DNA from 2 places in the Roseobacter sp. TSBP12 genome. Region 2 is predicted to be linked to the other one. Evidence: riboswitches for the same ligand, from Rfam matches in the RefSeq annotation. Region 2 holds a riboswitch; the other holds the start of a gene.

Region 1 (8,170 bases), on a different contig from region 2:
CCTCTCGCGCCAAACGTCCCGCCGTGATTGCATCCGAAAAGGCCCGCGCCATCGCCACCGGGTCAAGCGCCTTGGCCACGGCGGTGTTCAACAGCACCGCGTCAAAGCCCATTTCCATCGCCTGCATGGCCTGAGACGGCGCGCCGATCCCGGCGTCGATCACCAAAGGCACCTGTGGAAAATGCGCCCGCATGGCACGCAGCCCACCGATGTTGCGCAGCCCCTGCCCTGACCCAATCGGCGCACCCCATGGCATCAACACGCGACACCCGGCCTCGATCAGCTTCTCCCCCACGATCAGATCTTCGGTCGTGTAGGGAAAAACATCGAACCCATCCGCACATAAAATGCGTGCGGCCTCAACCAAAGCAAAGGGATCGGGCTGCAACGTGTCGGCATGGCCGATCACTTCGAGCTTGATCCAAGGCGTGCCAAACAGCTCGCGCGCCATATGGGCGGTGGTCACGGCCTCGCGGACCGTATGGCACCCTGCGGTGTTGGGCAAAATCCGGCAACCGCTGTCCTGAAGAATATCACGGAATCCGCTGCCCCCCGGCCCTTCGCGGCGCAACGAGACGGTGATGACCTCCGCGTCAGAGGCCGAAATGGCCGCACGCAGCACCTCGGGCGAGGGGTATTGTGCGGTGCCGAGCATCAAACGGGTGTTGAGGTCTATGCCATAAAACATTCTATCCTCCCTGCATCGGCGCGAGGAGTTCAACCTTTGCGCCTGGGGTGAGCGGGGTCGATGCCCGCGCCGCGCAGGGCACGAACTGCCCATTGAGCGCGGTGGCGACTGCGGCCGCCTCAATACCGGTTTCGACAATCAAATCGGCCAGTGTCGGCGCAGCCGTTTCATGGGATGCACCATTCAAGTCAATGCGCATGGGCAGGCTCCTTTGCCAAAACGGAGACAAGATCAAGGGCGAGTGCCGGGGCCATCAAAAACCCGTGGCGGTACATGCCATTGACGTGGATCACATCACCGACATGCCGGATGGCAGGCAGATTGTTTGGAAAGGACGGCCGCAGCCCCGCCGCCGTTGTGATCACCTCGCCCTCGGCAAAGCGGGGTGAACGGTATAGGCCGCCGACAGCAATTCCATCACAGCCCGCGCCGTGATACCGCCCGCATCATCGCTTTCGACCATCGTCGCCCCGACCATGTACCGCCCCGCGCCGCGTGGCACGATATAGACCGGAAAGCGCGGATGCAGCAGGCGGATCGACCGGGTGAGTGTCACATCGGGGGCGTGCAGTTCCAACATCTCGCCACGCACCGCGCGCAGATCGGACAGAGCCGCGCGGGCCGCAATCCCTGTGCAATCCACCACGCGCCCGCGCGCGGGACCGTCGCGAAACGCCACCCCCGCCGCCAAAAGCCGCATGCGCAAGGCCGTGAGCGCAGCACGGGGGTCGAGATGCGCCTCGGCTGCAAAGAAAAGCCCGCGCGCAAATCGTCCAGATATTGCGGGTTCCAATGCATCGGGCGTCACCCAGCCATGCCCGCGTGTTGCACGCGCAAAGCGATCCAATTCCCCCGCATCACGCGGAGCGGCGAGCACAAGCGTCCCGCGCCGCGTCACATCAGGGACATGGGCCGCCCACCAATCCACCGCCGATTGTCCGCGCGCGACGATCACCTCGGGCGCGCTTTCGCCCTCGCAATAGGGCGCAAGCATCCCCCCCGCCAGCCAGGAGGCGGGGGGCGGGCTGTGTTCGGGCGCGATCACTTCGATTTCATGCCCCGCCTCATGCAGCGCGGTGGCAACGCACAACCCCACCACGCCTGATCCCAGAACTGAAATCATTCCGCCGGTTCCTTCGCGCTGTCGTCTGTCGGCAGGTAAAGTTCGCCACCCTCGCGGAATTTTGCGGCCATAGCCGCCATGCCATCCTGCTTTTCGGCCTCGGCGCGAATGTCATGGGAAATCCGCATCGAACAGAATTTCGGCCCACACATGGAACAGAAATGCGCCACTTTATGCGCCTCTTTTGGCATGGTTTCGTCATGCATCTCGCGCGCCGTGTCGGGATCAAGGCCAAGGTTGAACTGATCTTCCCAGCGAAATTCGAACCGCGCCCGAGACAGCGCGTCGTCACGCAATTGCGCGCCCGGATGCCCCTTGGCCAGATCGGCGGCATGGGCGGCGAGTTTGTAGGTGATGACCCCGGTTTTGACATCGTCTCGGTCCGGCAGGCCAAGGTGTTCCTTGGGCGTCACATAGCATAGCATCGCCGTGCCGAACCAGCCGATCATCGCCGCACCGATGGCGGAGGTGATATGATCATAGCCCGGCGCGATGTCGGTCGTCAGTGGCCCGAGCGTGTAAAACGGCGCTTCGTGGCAATGTTTGAGCTGTTCGTCCATATTGGCTTTGATCTTGTGCATCGGCACATGGCCAGGCCCTTCGATCATCACCTGACAATCCTTGGCCCAAGCGATTTTCGTCAGCTCGCCAAGCGTGCGCAATTCGGCAAATTGTGCCTCGTCATTGGCATCGGCAATGGAGCCGGGGCGCAAACCATCGCCCAAAGAGAATGACACGTCATAGCGGCGGCAGATGTCGCAAATCTCGTCGAAATGCTCGTAGAGGAAACTTTCGCGGTGATGATGCATGCACCATTTCGCCATGATCGACCCACCACGCGACACAATCCCGGTCACCCGCTTGGCGGTCATCGGGATCATGTGCAGTCGGACGCCTGCATGGATGGTGAAATAATCGACGCCCTGTTCGGCCTGTTCAATGAGCGTGTCGCGGAACACCTCCCATGTCAGGTCCTCAGCAATGCCGTTGACCTTTTCCAACGCCTGATAGAGCGGCACAGTGCCGATGGGCACCGGCGCATTGCGGATGATCCAGTCACGAATGTTGTGAATGTTGCGCCCGGTGGAGAGATCCATCACCGTATCCGCGCCCCACCGGATCGCCCAAACCATTTTCTCTACCTCTTCCTCCATCGAGGAAGTGACGGCGGAATTGCCGATATTGGCGTTGATCTTGACCTTGAAATTGCGGCCGATGATCATCGGTTCCAATTCGCGGTGGTTGATGTTGGCGGGAATGATCGCGCGGCCTTCGGCGATTTCCTGGCGGACAAATTCCGGCGTGACGAGGTCAGGCAGTTCCGCCCCCATCGGATCGCCATCGCGGGTATAGGCCGCCATCCGGCCTTCATTTTCACGAATGGCGACGAATTCCATTTCCGGCGTGATCACCCCGGCTTTGGCATAGGCAAGCTGCGTCACGGCCCGGTTGCCAACAGCGCGCAGCGGATCGCGCTGTTTCGGGAAAGCGGGCGTCAATCGCGCGCCGGTCGCAAAGCCGTTGTCGGCATCTGTGATCACCCGCCCCTCATATTGTTCGATGTCGCCGCGCGCCTGAAGCCAGCCACCGCGCACATCGGCCAACCCTTCGGAAATCTCGATCTGCGCTGCGGGGTCAGTATAGGGGCCGGAGCTGTCATAGACTCGCAATGGCGCCTCGCCCGTCACCGAAATCTCGCGCAGGGGCACGCGCAGCTCATGGGTCTGGCCATGAACATAGATTTTTTGTGAGGCAGGCAAAGCGCCTGTGGTGATTGTTGGGATCGTGTCTTTCATTTCGGTCTCCTCATAACGATGAGACCCAAGTGAAACGGGTAGCAGACATGGACCACCGCCCATGCGCCAAACGCAAATGGGCCAAGCGGCCCGAAAGGACCGCCCTCGTGACAGAGGTGTACGGAATTGCCCTTCGGTCTTCCTACGCCAGCATCAACTGGGTCAGGTTCTAAGGGTCGCGTCACCTCGGGCGGGGTTTCCGCCGTCAATCAGCCTCTCAGTCCCTTGGGCGGGACTCCCCTGACGTAGTGGTATTAACGAAATGCCGTGGCGTCCTGTCAACCGATAAGTTACGGCGAAGGCGTAGACCGGCTTGCACACGCGCCTGTCACCCGCTGATGCGGGCAACAGATTTTCTGGGCTATCTCATTGAATATACGACTGATCCAACAACGAAAAGCCGGGGTTCGCAAGCGGGTGCGTCCTCATTTGGAGTGACTGCTTTGCATGTTGCAAAACTCTTAGGCGTCGGAAGAGAGCGCCTTGCGAATATGGTACTGCTTCATCTTGCGATAAAGCGTCGGGCGAGAAATCCCCAGAACCGCCGCAACCCGCGTCAGGTTGCCATTCTCCGAAATCATCGTCTGGCGGATGGCCGAGGCCTCAATGCTTTCGAGATCGCCGGAATGGCCTTTGAGAATGTTTGGTAGTGGATCTTCTTCGCAACTGGCGAAATCGTCCTGCAATTCGGGCGGTAAGTCCCTCAGGCGCACAAGATCATCTGTCTTGATCAGGTAAACACGCTGCACCACGTTGCGCAATTCACGCACATTGCCCGGCCATTGATAGGCCATAAGCCGTTTGATCACCTCGTCGGAGAAGGTCATCGGCGGGCGTCCGGTTTCCTTGGCATAGCTTTGCGAAAAATGAGCGACCAGTTCAAGCACGTCATTCGCACGATCCCGCAGGGGCGGGACTTCGATGGTCACCACGCCCACGCGATAAAACAGGTCACGCCGGAAATTGCCTTTTTCGATCTCTTGCCGCAGGTCGCGGTTCGTCATCGCCACCAGCCGGACGTCAACCGGACGGCGTTGACTGCCGCCGACTCGATAGATCGCACGTTGTTCAAGCGCCCGCAGCAGATAGGGTTGCAATTCGATCGGCATGTCCCCGATTTCATCAAGACACAGCACGCCGCCATCGGCCAATTCAAACTTGCCCGCGCGTCCGCCACGCACCGCCCCGGTGAAGGCCCCGTCCTCATAGCCAAAGAGTTCGGCCCCGATCAGTTCGCCGGAAATCGCCGCGCAGTTCACCGGTACATAGGGGGCTTTTTCACGCGGCAAGCGGCTATGGATCAACCGCGCGAACAGCTCTTTGCCGACGCCGGTTTCCCCATGGATCAGCACGGAAACATTGGCTTGCGCCACTCGCTCGGCCAATTCGATCGCATCGACCATCTTGGGCGAACTGCCGATAATCTGGATCTCAGCCTCGTTCACATTGCTGCGCGGTTTGATCGTACACGACGCAGGTATACGGGTCGAATTGTTCTTATTTTTCAAAAACAACGCCGCACCACGATAGACGCCTTCCAGCTTCAGCCGCTCGACACCGTCCGTCTCAAGGCTCAGGGGCAGCAGGTTCGTGATCTCTCTGTCTGAGAGTTCCAACAGCTTTGGCAAAAGCTTGTGACCGACTTCTAACTCCTTGGACCGCAACAAGGTTTTTTCATCCACCCCACGCCGAAACAGAACGTGACCGTTCTTATCCAACAGGATCACACCGCGATCCACCCGACTGTATTCGGACATCATGAAGGCTTCGAGCAACATGGCGCGCTCTTCTTGCTGCTGCTCCGCGAGGGCAATCTCAATTTCACGCGCCGAGGCCAACACCAGAGCAATATTGTGTTGGCGGAAAATCTGGGGCGGGCCAGACAAATCAACGACCCCGATAATCTCTTGGGTAAACGGATCGCGGATTGGGGCCCCCGCACAGGTCCAGGCCTGCACACCTTCTACGAAATGCTCGGCAGCATGCACATAGGCGGGCTTTCCCGTCTTCAGCGCGGTGCCGATCCCGTTGGTCCCGATGGTTTGTTCATTCCAATCCCCGCCGATCTCAAGATGGATGCCCTGACCCTCGTCCAGGATCAACTCGTCCCCAATGGCGTCGATGATGACGCCCTGATCATCCGCGAGGATCAGGATCGTCTTGGCTTCTTTCAGATAGGGTTCGAGACGCTTAAAGGCGGCTGATGCCGCCTTGCGCAAAGCGGCGTTGCGCTCCTGACGCAGGAACACCCCGTTCTCGTCAATGATCTTGCGCGACGCCTGCCCACCGGCATTGACCCCGAGTTCCCGGCTGCGTCGCCACGAGGCAAGGATTTCCTCGCGCACAGTGTCAGGTCGGGTCTCAGTATTTTGACCAGAGGACACAAAGCGTTCCCACGCCTCGCGGGTATGCTGTTCCGAATAATCGGAACCGCATATCAGCCCCGCAGCCTTGTCATTTTGCATGTTGTAATAACTTGAACGGGTCATGATGAGGGGACACGCCTTCCTTTCTCATAGCTGATGATTCAAAAAGCGCCGTTTTCCTCATGTGCTTTTCAGGTCCAACACAATCTCAAGCTCATTCGCCAGATCTTTCTCGGTAAAGTCACGCGTGATCTCAACGCCTTCCAAATGTTTCAGCAGGGCGTAAAGATCGTCATCCAACGGGGAGAGGAATCCATTTTCCTTGGTCGCAAGAACCAGTTTTTTAGACATGAAATTGCCACGAATTTCGCCCAGCATCTGAATCTGCAACCCGCTGGATTTGTCCGCCAACACAACGCGGTTGTTCAGGCTGACTTTTACGTAGGGGTCGGCAACATCATTGCGCACAGAGGCTTTGAGATCATAGATCATCAGCCCGTCGAGCTTGGGCGGCTCCCGCCGTTTCGCCTCTTGCTGGCGCATACGGGTGTAGCCACCGCCGCTGAGCTGGTCTGCGAGTTTGCGGATCACGGGCATATTTTCAGAGATCAGGCGTTTCGCCTTCACATCTTCCGCGCGTGGACCTTCCCTCTTCGAGAAAATATCCAATTTCAGTTCCTCCCTGATTAAAAGATTAGCAGCAGTTGTCTCGTCTCTCCAAGAGAAAAGACCGGCCTCGTCCAGCGGAACACATCATCGGTTTCGTGGTAAAAACGGCTGAAACCCGTCGAATTTTGGAAAAAGACGCCACGGATCAGATGGATGCAGTCTTCTGCAAAACACGTCATTTCCCGGCTTTCAGAGCATGAGTGTGCAAAAACTGAACAACGTTTTCTCCGCAGATACGGACGAGAACACGGGGTGGCCTGTGCCAAAGGCGCATTTCCGACGCAGGAAAGGCCAAGACCGAGGTCTGCCAAAGGCCGAAATCCGGCCTTTGGCATTCTTATTCAACTCCGATCAACGCAGATCGAAACGGTCCGCATCCATCACTTTGACCCATGCCGCAACGAAGTCTTTCACAAAGCCTTGCGCATTTGCGCGGCTGCCATAGACCTCGGACAAAGCCCGCAATTGCGAATTCGATCCGAACGCCAGATCAACGCGCGTCGCGCTCCATTTCTTCGCCCCCGACGCCCGGTCACGCCCTTCGAAAAGCGTTTCGGAGTCATCGACCGGCACCCATTCGGTGTCCATGTCCAAAATGTTGACGAAGAAATCGTTGCTGAGCGTGCCGGGGCGTTTGGTCAAAACGCCGTGCTCCGATCCACCTTGATTGGCTGCCAGTGCCCGCATCCCGCCAACCAAGACGGTCATTTCCGGCGCGCTAAGGGTCAAAAGCTGTGCCTTATCCACCAAAAGTGCTTCGGCCGGATAGGTATAGGCGGCTTTCTCGTAGTTGCGGAATCCATCTGCGACAGGTTCCATCGGCGCAAAGGAGTCTGCATCCGTTTGTTCAGCCGAGGCATCCGTGCGACCCGGCGTAAAGGGCACCGCAATGACCGTCCCGCCGTCTTTGGCCGCCTTTTCAATGGCCGCATTGCCGCCCAACACGATCAAATCCGCCAAGGAGACTTTTTTCCCGTCGCTTTGCTGACCGTTAAAGGCGGTTTGGATCGCGCTCAACCTGTCCAGCACCTTGGCCAGACGGGCGGGATCATTCGCCTCCCAATCCTTTTGCGGAGCCAGTCGGACACGCGCCCCGTTGGCACCGCCGCGTTTATCAGAGCCACGGAATGTCGAGGCCGAGGCCCAGGCAACAAAGACCAGATCCGACACCGAAACACCCGAGGACAGGATTTCCGCCTTGAGGGCGGCGGCATCTGCATCCGTGATCAGGGGATGATCTGCCGTCGGGATCGGGTCTTGCCAGATCAAATCTTCGGCGGGAACCTCGTCCCCAAGGTAGAGTGCTTTCGGTCCCATGTCGCGGTGGGTCAGTTTGAACCAGGCGCGCGCAAAGGCTTCGGCGAAGGCTTCGGGGTCCTCATGGAACCGTTTCGAGATCGGCCCATAAATCGGGTCCATCCGCATCGCCATATCGGCGGTTGTCATCATGACCGGAACCGTCGTACCCGAACCGTCAACCTGCGGCGCGTGATCACCCTCAGACAGGTCCTTGGCATGCCAGATATGC
Region 2 (8,170 bases):
GGATGCGGACCTGCCGGTCTGGGTGCCGATCCCAGCCTTGGCGGAAATTCAGACCTCTTTGGAAACCGCTGTCGAACAGGTGACCAAATTGGAGGGCTACGAGTTAAAGCGGATCATGCGCACCGGCACGGTGGCGACGATTGACAACCGCAACTGGGAATTGCGCGATCAATCCGGACCGGTTCAGCGTCTCAGTCAGTCGCGGGCCATCGCCCTTGATATGGAATCTGCCACCATTGCCGCCAACGGATTCCGGTTCCGGGTGCCCTATGGCACGTTGCTTTGCGTGTCTGATAAGCCGCTTCATGGTGAGCTAAAGTTACCCGGTATGGCCTCTGATTTCTACAAATCACAGGTTGCGAGGCATCTTTTGATCGGCATTCGTTCGATGGAAATCCTCCGTGAAATGCCGATCGAGCGCATTCACAGCCGCAAATTGCGGTCATTTGAGGAGACCGCTTTCCTTTAAGGGAGGTTTTTTCACCCAAAATGCGCGAAAACATACCGCTCTGTTACACTAGGCGTTGTGCGGCCCCTCAATATTCGCTTAGAAATGCGCAATAACCCTCTACTGCATGGGGGACTACGAGGAGATACAGACATGTCGAAACCGATGACCAAGACCCAACTCGTTGCTGCTCTCGCCGAAGAGATGGGCTCCGACAAAAAATCTGCAGGGGCTGCTCTTGATGCAATCACTGCGCTCATCACCAAAGAAGTTTCCGGCGGTGGCGCTGTGACCCTTCCGGGTGTTGGCAAAATTTATTGCCGTGAACGTCCTGCACGCATGGTCCGCAACCCGCAAACGGGTGACCAGATGCCGAAAGACGCCGACAAGGTTGTGAAAATGACCATCGCCAAAGCGTTGAAAGACAGCGTAAACGGCTAATCGGTCGATTGAGTTATTTCTGGGAGGGGTCGCGCACAGTCGCGGCCCTTCTTCGTTTGGGGGCATGATATGGATATCAGAGCGATCGTAATGGGGTTGGCCTTCGTGCTGATGTGGTCCTCGGCCTTCACATCGGCTCGGATTATCGTTGCAGATGCGCCAGCGCTTGCGGCCTTGTCTGTGCGGTTTGCCCTTTCTGGTTTGGCGGGGGTGGCGCTGGCCAAACTGCTTGGTCAATCGTGGAATTTTACCCGTACACAATGGAAAAGCATCGTCCTCTTTGGTCTGTGCCAAAACGTTGCCTATCTGGGCCTGTATTTTTTGGCGATGCGGACGGTTGAGGCCTCCCTTGCGGCGGTTCTTGCCTCATCCATGCCGCTTGTCGTGGCTTTGCTTTCAACCCTAATCCTGCGCGAAACTCCTAAACCTATGGCGATCTTTGGCCTCGTGTTGGGGTTCATGGGGGTGTTGATCATCATGAGCACGCGCTTGTCGAGTGGCAGTGATCTTGTGGGGATTGCCATGTGTAGTGTCGGCACTGTCGCGCTTGCGATTGCGACGCTGGCTGTGCGGTCGACGAATGCCGGAGGCAATGTTTTGATGGTGGTTGGTGTGCAAAGTCTGATCGGATCGATTGTGCTTGCTGTGCTATCCCCGGCGATTGACACATATGAGCTCACCATGTCCGCCAAATTGGTCTGGGCGATGCTCTATACAACCTTCGTTCCGGGGCTCATGGCCACTTGGATTTGGTTCAAACTGGTTGAGCGCATTGGAACCGTCAAATCCGCAGCCTTCCACTTTCTCAACCCGTTTTTTGGCGTCGCGATCGCGGCGCTGTTGCTGGGCGAACATGTCAGCCAATGGGACATTTACGGCGTTTTGACCATCATGGCGGGCATTTTAGCGGTTCAGATGTCTAAGGCATGATTGGGGTCTTATTTGGCCCCAAATCTACCTCGCAACCCTTCGCCAACTTGACCACGATGCAGCAGCAGGTGATCCAAGATGACGCAAGCCATCATTGCCTCGCCCACAGGCACAGCGCGGATACCGACACAGGGGTCATGACGCCCCTTTGTGATCAGGTCGGTGTTTTCGCCCGCCTGATTGATCGTTTTGCGCGACGTGAGGATCGAAGAGGTGGGTTTCACCGCAAACCGCACAACAAGGTCTTGCCCGGTCGAAATCCCACCGAGAATGCCACCCGCATGATTAGACCCAAACTCAGGCCCATTTGGCCCCATCCGCATCTCATCGGCGTTTTCTTCACCAGACAGACAGGCGGCATTCATACCTTCGCCAATTTCGACACCTTTCACCGCGTTGATCGACATCATCGCCGCGGCCAAATCCGTGTCTAACTTGGCATAAATCGGCGCTCCAAGCCCGGCTGGCGCGCCTTTCGCGACCACCTCGATAATGGCTCCAATAGAGGACCCGCTTTTTCGAATGCCAGTCAGATAGGCGGCCCAGTTTTCGGCGGTTTTGGCGGAGGGCACCCAAAACGGGTTGTTGTCGATCTCAGAGAAATCGCGTTCGCCTTCGATCCCATGCGGGCCGATCTGGGTCATGTAGCCCTTGATCTCAAGGCCCGGCACCAATTCGGCCAAAACCGCGCGTGCAATACCGCCAGCGGCCACACGCGCCGCGGTTTCGCGCGCACTGGAGCGGCCGCCCCCGCGATAATCGCGGATGCCATATTTTTGGAAATAGGTGATATCGGCATGGCCCGGACGAAAGGCTTGCGCGATCTCACCATAATCCTTTGAGCGCTGATCGGTGTTGCGGATCATCAATTGGATCGGCGTACCCGTGGTCTTACCCTCAAACACTCCAGACAGGATTTCCACTTGGTCCGGTTCGCGCCGCTGAGTGGTGTATTTCGATGTTCCCGGCTTGCGTTTATCAAGCCAGACCTGAAGCATCGCCTCATTGATTTCGATACCCGGAGGGCAACCATCCACCGTCGCGCCAAGCGCCGGACCGTGGCTTTCACCCCATGTCGTGAAACGAAAAAGATGTCCGAATGTGTTCATGCTCATCGGGTGCTCCTCAGGTTTCCCCTGCTTTACCCGATGTCACTTGTTTGAGCAATCAAGGGAAATCATTCTATGGCGCTCATAAAGCACATCCTGAACCAACCGGTCTCTCCCGCACTGTAGGAGGGGCTTGAACTTCCTTCAAAGGGGCAATAGCGTCACGGACACCTCGGGGTGCCCGTGTGCAACACGGCTGAGATGCGAAAGCGGACCCGTTGAACCTGAACCGGCTAACACCGGCGGAGGGAAGGTATTAGCGATCACCATTCGCCACCTTTTTCTTCGCCCATTTTTGAATGGAGCGAGCCATGAAATATGGATTTACACTTGCGGCACTGGTTGCGGCCTCGGCGGCTCACGCAGACCCTCTGACCATCTATGCCCCCGATTATTTTGCCTCTGAGTGGGGTCCGGGCCCGGCGATCAAGGCGGCGTTTGAGGCCGAATGTGACTGTGAGATTGAATATGTCACAGGTGATGTGTTGCCGCGTATTCTGTTGGAAGGCGAACGGACCAAGGCGGATGTGGTTATCGGGTTCAATTCAGATGTGACCAAGAAGGCACGTGAAACCGGGCTTTTTGTGCCGCATGGGCTGGACCTGTCGCCGTTGACCCTGCCGCTTGAGTGGACGGACGACACGTTCTTGCCGTTCAACTGGAGCTATACGGCCTTTGTCTATGACAACACCAAGATTAAAAATCCGCCCGCGTCCTTCCATGACTTGGTGAATTCGACTGAAGATTGGTCCATCGCAATCCAAGATCCGCGCACGTCGATCTCGGGGCTGGCTTTGGTGCTGTGGGGCAAAGAGGTGTTTGGGGACGACGCCGAAGCGGAATGGGCAAAATTGGCGCCGAAAGTCACGACAGTGACTAAGGGCTGGTCCGAAGCCTACGGCCTGTTTACCGATGGCGAGGTGGACATGGTTCTCTCCTACACGACCTCACCCGCATATCACATCATTGCTGAAGAAGATGAAACGAAATCCGCCGCGCTGTTTGACGAAGGCCACTATTTCATGGTCGAACTCGCCGCAAAACTGAAAGGCACCGATCAGCCGGAGCTTGCGGATGCGTTCATGGCCTTCATCCTCTCACCGACGTTTCAAAACATCATTCCGACGGCCAATTGGTCCTACCCCGCCGCTTTGCCGCGTGATCAATGGCCCGAGGCATTCTCTGAATTGAACTACCCGGAAAAGGCCATTTTCCTTGATGAAAATGAAGCGGATGCGTTGCGGGACAAGGCGATTGCCGAATGGCGCACCGCGTTTTCGCAATAAGACTTTGGCCGGGGCTCATAGCGGCGGCTTTGGTCGCCGCCTTGAGCCTTGGCACTCTGGGCGTTGTTGCGCTTCGGGCTGAAAGCTTTTCAACACTGTCGCAATTTGACTGGATGGCGGTCCGTTTCACCGTTGTTCAGGCACTGATCTCTGCGGGCCTGTCGGTGGTCTTGGCGGTTCCGGTCGCACGCGGCTTAGCGCGGCGTGATTTCCCTGGGCGTCGCCTTTTGATCACCCTCTTGGGCGCACCATTTATCTTGCCGACGATTGTCGCCATTCTCGGATTAACGGCGGTGTTTGGCAAAACGGGATTTATCTCGATTGTGCTCAGTTGGGCTGGATTAGAGCCTGTTTCGATCTACGGATTCCATGGTGTGATCCTTGCGCATGTGTTCTTTAATTTGCCACTTGCAACACGGTTGTTGCTTCAGGGTTGGGGCGCTATCCCGTCCGAGAGGTTCCGCCTTGCGGCCTCGCTTAATTTCGCTCCGCGCGACATGTTTCGCCACATCGAAGGACCGATGCTCAAAGAGATTGTGCCCGGCGCGTTTGCCGTCATTTTTCTGATTTGCACCACCTCCTTCGCCGTCGCCCTGACCTTTGGTGGGGGACCCAAAGCCACCACCGTTGAACTCGCGATCTACGAAGCGTTTCGCTATGATTTCAACCTCGGTAAAGCCTCACTTTTGGCGCTGATCCAAGTGGTGATCTGTGCGGTTGCTGCCTTTGTATCGCTGAAATTTCGGGTTCCCCAGGTGGGAGGGGCTGGTTTGGATCGCCCTGTGCAGCGGTTCGATGTTCATAAGTTGAGCGCACGGGGGGTGGATTTGTTTTGGATCATGATGGTCAGTCTCTTCTTGCTCCTACCGCTTCTGGCCATCGTCCTGCGTGGCGCATATGGGGTGTTTGATCTGCCCATCTCCGTTTGGTCTGCGGCCCTGCGTTCCCTTGTGACGGCCCTTGGATCGGCCGCATTGGCGATCATCTTGTCCCTGTCTCTTAGTCTCTCGGCGCTACGGTGGCGATGGTTGGAAGGTGTTGGTATGACGGCCATCGCAGCCTCGCCACTGGTCATGGGCACAGGGCTTTACATTGTGCTTTTTGCTGTGGCCGATCCGGCGGATTGGGCTTTGTTCATCACTGCTTTGGTCAATGCGGTGATGTCCTTGCCGTTTATCTTGCGCGCGATTGGGCCCGCTTTGGCGACAACGGAGCGGACCTATGGGCGCTTGTCTGACAGTCTTGGGCTGACGGGATGGACCCGCGTGCGGCTTGTGCTGTGGCCCAGGTTGCGCGGGCCTGTGGGCTTTTCGGCCGGGTTGGCTGCGGCGCTGTCGATGGGGGATCTTGGGGTGATCGCCCTTTTTGCGCGCCCCGACTCCGCAACACTCCCGCTGCAAATCTACCGCTTGATGGGGTCTTACCGGATGGATCAGGCGATGGGGGCGGCTTTACTGCTTCTTGGGCTGAGTTTGGCTCTGTTTTACATCTTCGATCTCTGGGGGAGACGCCGTGCTTGAGTTCCGAAATTTGCACTTAACGCAGGGCGATTTTACCCTCACCGCCGATTTCCAAGTGCCAAAAGGCGCGCGGGTGGCGGTGATTGGACCCTCGGGGGCGGGAAAATCGACGCTTCTGTCGCTCATCGGGGGATTTGAGACCCCTGATGACGGCGACATTCTTTGGCGGGGCAGGCCCTTTGGCCTATCCGCGCCTTTTGAACGCCCGATTTCACATCTGTTTCAGGACAACACGCTTTTTGCTCATATGACCGCGGCGCAGAATGTCGGGCTTGGGCTTAGGCCAAGTTTGCGCCTGTCCAAATCTGAGCAGAGCGCAGTATCCGAGGCGCTGCGGGCCGTGGGACTTGAGGGTTTAGAAACCCGGCGTCCGGGTGCACTTTCGGGCGGACAACAAAGCCGTGTGGCTTTGGCGCGCGTCCTTGTGCAGCAAAAGCCGTTGATCCTGTTGGATGAGCCGTTTTCGGCGCTTGGTCCGGCGATGCGACATGAGATGATTGATCTGGCAAAAGACGTGTCGGAGCGCTTAGGGGCGACGATGTTGATGGTCACCCATGATGTGTCGGATGTGGACCGTTTCGCCGATCTGGTGATTTGGGTGGAGGGCGGGACCTGTCAACCGCCACGGCCATGGGCAGAGATGAAAGCGGACCCGCCACAGGGACTTTTGGATTACATCGGCCCATGAAAAAAGCGCCCCAAATTGGGGCGCTTTCTCATCACTTCTAACTCTTCGGTCGCTTAAAGCGACGTCTTTTTGCCTTTATGCGGCGCCCAGAGTTTTTTGTTGGTCAGGTAGAGCAAAGAGGTCAGCAGCACCAAGAAGGTCACGGCCATAAAGCCAGCCCGCTTGCGTGCCATCATCTTCGGCTCAGCAGCCCACATCAAAAAGGCAGCCACGTCTTCGGCTTCATGGTGCAGCTCATTGGAGTGACCATCAGCATATTCGACATCTTCCCCGTAAAGGGGCGGAGCCATGGCGATCCAACCGGTCGAGAACGCGGTGTTCTCGTAATAGGTGGTGCCAGCTTCGACCTTTTCCTCACCGGTGTAGCCGGTCAGGATGGAGACGATGTGCTCCGGGCCACCAATGCCTTTGAGGAACTGGTTGATGCCAGTGCCGTAAGGGCCGTGGAACCCCGCACGCGCCTTTGCCATCAAGGACAGGTCAGGTGCGTTTTGCGAATTGTTGGCAGGGAAGTGGTCGTTCGCGGTCAACGGGCGCGCAGCACCTTCGTTATAGTCGAAAAGCTGCATGTTGGAGGCTTCGTCATTCACCGACAACTGGGCCGCATAAGCGCGGACCTGATCTTCGGGGAGTGCCGGGCCACCTTCGTCGGCCAGCGTGCGGATCGGCACGAATTTCATGCCGTGACACGCCGAACAGACCTCGGTGTAAACTTGCAGACCGCGCTGAAGCTGCATCTGGTCAAATTTACCGAACGGTCCTTCGAAGGAGAAATCCACATCATGGACATGTCCGCCTTCGCCTGCGGCGATCGCCCCACCGGTGGACAAAGCCAGCGCGGTGAGGGCGGAGAGGGTAAGTTTCTTCATCATCGTCCCTGTTTCCTTTCTCACTCGGCCGCGCCCGGGTAATGGGCGGCAAAGTCTTCTTCGATCGTGGCCGGAGTCGGCAGCGGTTTCTCGATCACACCCAAAAGCGGGAGGATGACGAAGAAGTAGGCGAACCAATAGGTTGCACCGATCAGCGAGATATACGGGTAAATCCCATCGGTCGGCATGGCGCCCACCCACATCAGCACAACGAAATCGACAGCCAACAGTGCAAACCACCATTTGAACATCGGGCGGTATTTGCCCGAACGCACCGACGATGTGTCGAGCCAAGGCACGAGAGCCATGGCGATGATCGCGCCAAACATGGCCAAGACGCCGAAGAATTTCGCATCAACGATGCCGCCGGTGATGAAGGAGACCGCTTGCACGGCCCAAACATCCGCCGTGAAGGCACGCAGGATGGCGTAGAACGGCAGGAAGTACCATTCCGGCACAATGTGCGCAGGTGTCGAAAGCGGGTTTGCTTCGAGGTAGTTGTCCGGGTGGCCGAGGAAGTTCGGCATAAAGCCAACAACCGCGAAGAACACGACCAAAACCACGCCGAGCGCGAAGAGGTCTTTGATCACGAAATACGGCCAGAAGGGCAGGGTGTCTTTCTTGGCTTCGGCTTTCGAGGTGCGGCGCACTTCAACACCCGTCGGGTTGTTGTTGCCGGTGGTGTGGAAGGCCCAGATGTGAACGATCACAAGGCCCGCAATCACGAAGGGCAGCAAATAGTGCAGCGAGAAGAAGCGGTTCAGCGTGGCGTTGTCCACAGCCGGCCCACCCAAGAGCCAGGTTTGGATCGGTTCGCCCACAAAGGGGATCGCGCCAAACAGGCCGGTGATCACGGTGGCGCCCCAGAAGGACATTTGA

What was found. A riboswitch is a leader RNA that binds a small molecule or an ion and turns the genes downstream of it on or off. The one in region 2 is predicted to bind thiamine pyrophosphate.
Region 1: it holds a riboswitch for thiamine pyrophosphate, as region 2 does, so the genes downstream of both, thiC (phosphomethylpyrimidine synthase ThiC) here and thiB (thiamine ABC transporter substrate binding subunit) in region 2, are expected to answer to the same signal.

Annotation. Positions count from the first base shown of each region.
Region 1 is NZ_PYIB01000060.1:73,014-81,183, reverse strand. Features, by position in the region: gene C8029_RS17830 (thiazole synthase) at 1-688, opposite strand, end outside; gene thiS (sulfur carrier protein ThiS) at 690-887, opposite strand; partial or broken gene C8029_RS17820 (FAD-dependent oxidoreductase) at 877-1,811, opposite strand; gene thiC (phosphomethylpyrimidine synthase ThiC) at 1,808-3,607, opposite strand; TPP riboswitch at 3,730-3,859, opposite strand; gene C8029_RS17810 (sigma-54-dependent Fis family transcriptional regulator) at 4,069-6,096, opposite strand; gene C8029_RS17805 (hypothetical protein) at 6,154-6,642, opposite strand; gene katG (catalase/peroxidase HPI) at 6,994-8,170, opposite strand, start outside.
Region 2 is NZ_PYIB01000028.1:97,771-105,940, reverse strand. Features, by position in the region: gene C8029_RS08840 (AMP nucleosidase) at 1-469, shown strand, start outside; gene C8029_RS08835 (HU family DNA-binding protein) at 602-889, shown strand; gene C8029_RS08830 (DMT family transporter) at 959-1,819, shown strand; gene aroC (chorismate synthase) at 1,828-2,934, opposite strand; TPP riboswitch at 3,092-3,196, shown strand; gene thiB (thiamine ABC transporter substrate binding subunit) at 3,240-4,214, shown strand; gene C8029_RS08815 (thiamine/thiamine pyrophosphate ABC transporter permease ThiP) at 4,190-5,734, shown strand; gene C8029_RS08810 (thiamine ABC transporter ATP-binding protein) at 5,727-6,422, shown strand; gene C8029_RS08805 (cytochrome c1) at 6,476-7,294, opposite strand; gene petB (cytochrome b) at 7,312-8,170, opposite strand, start outside.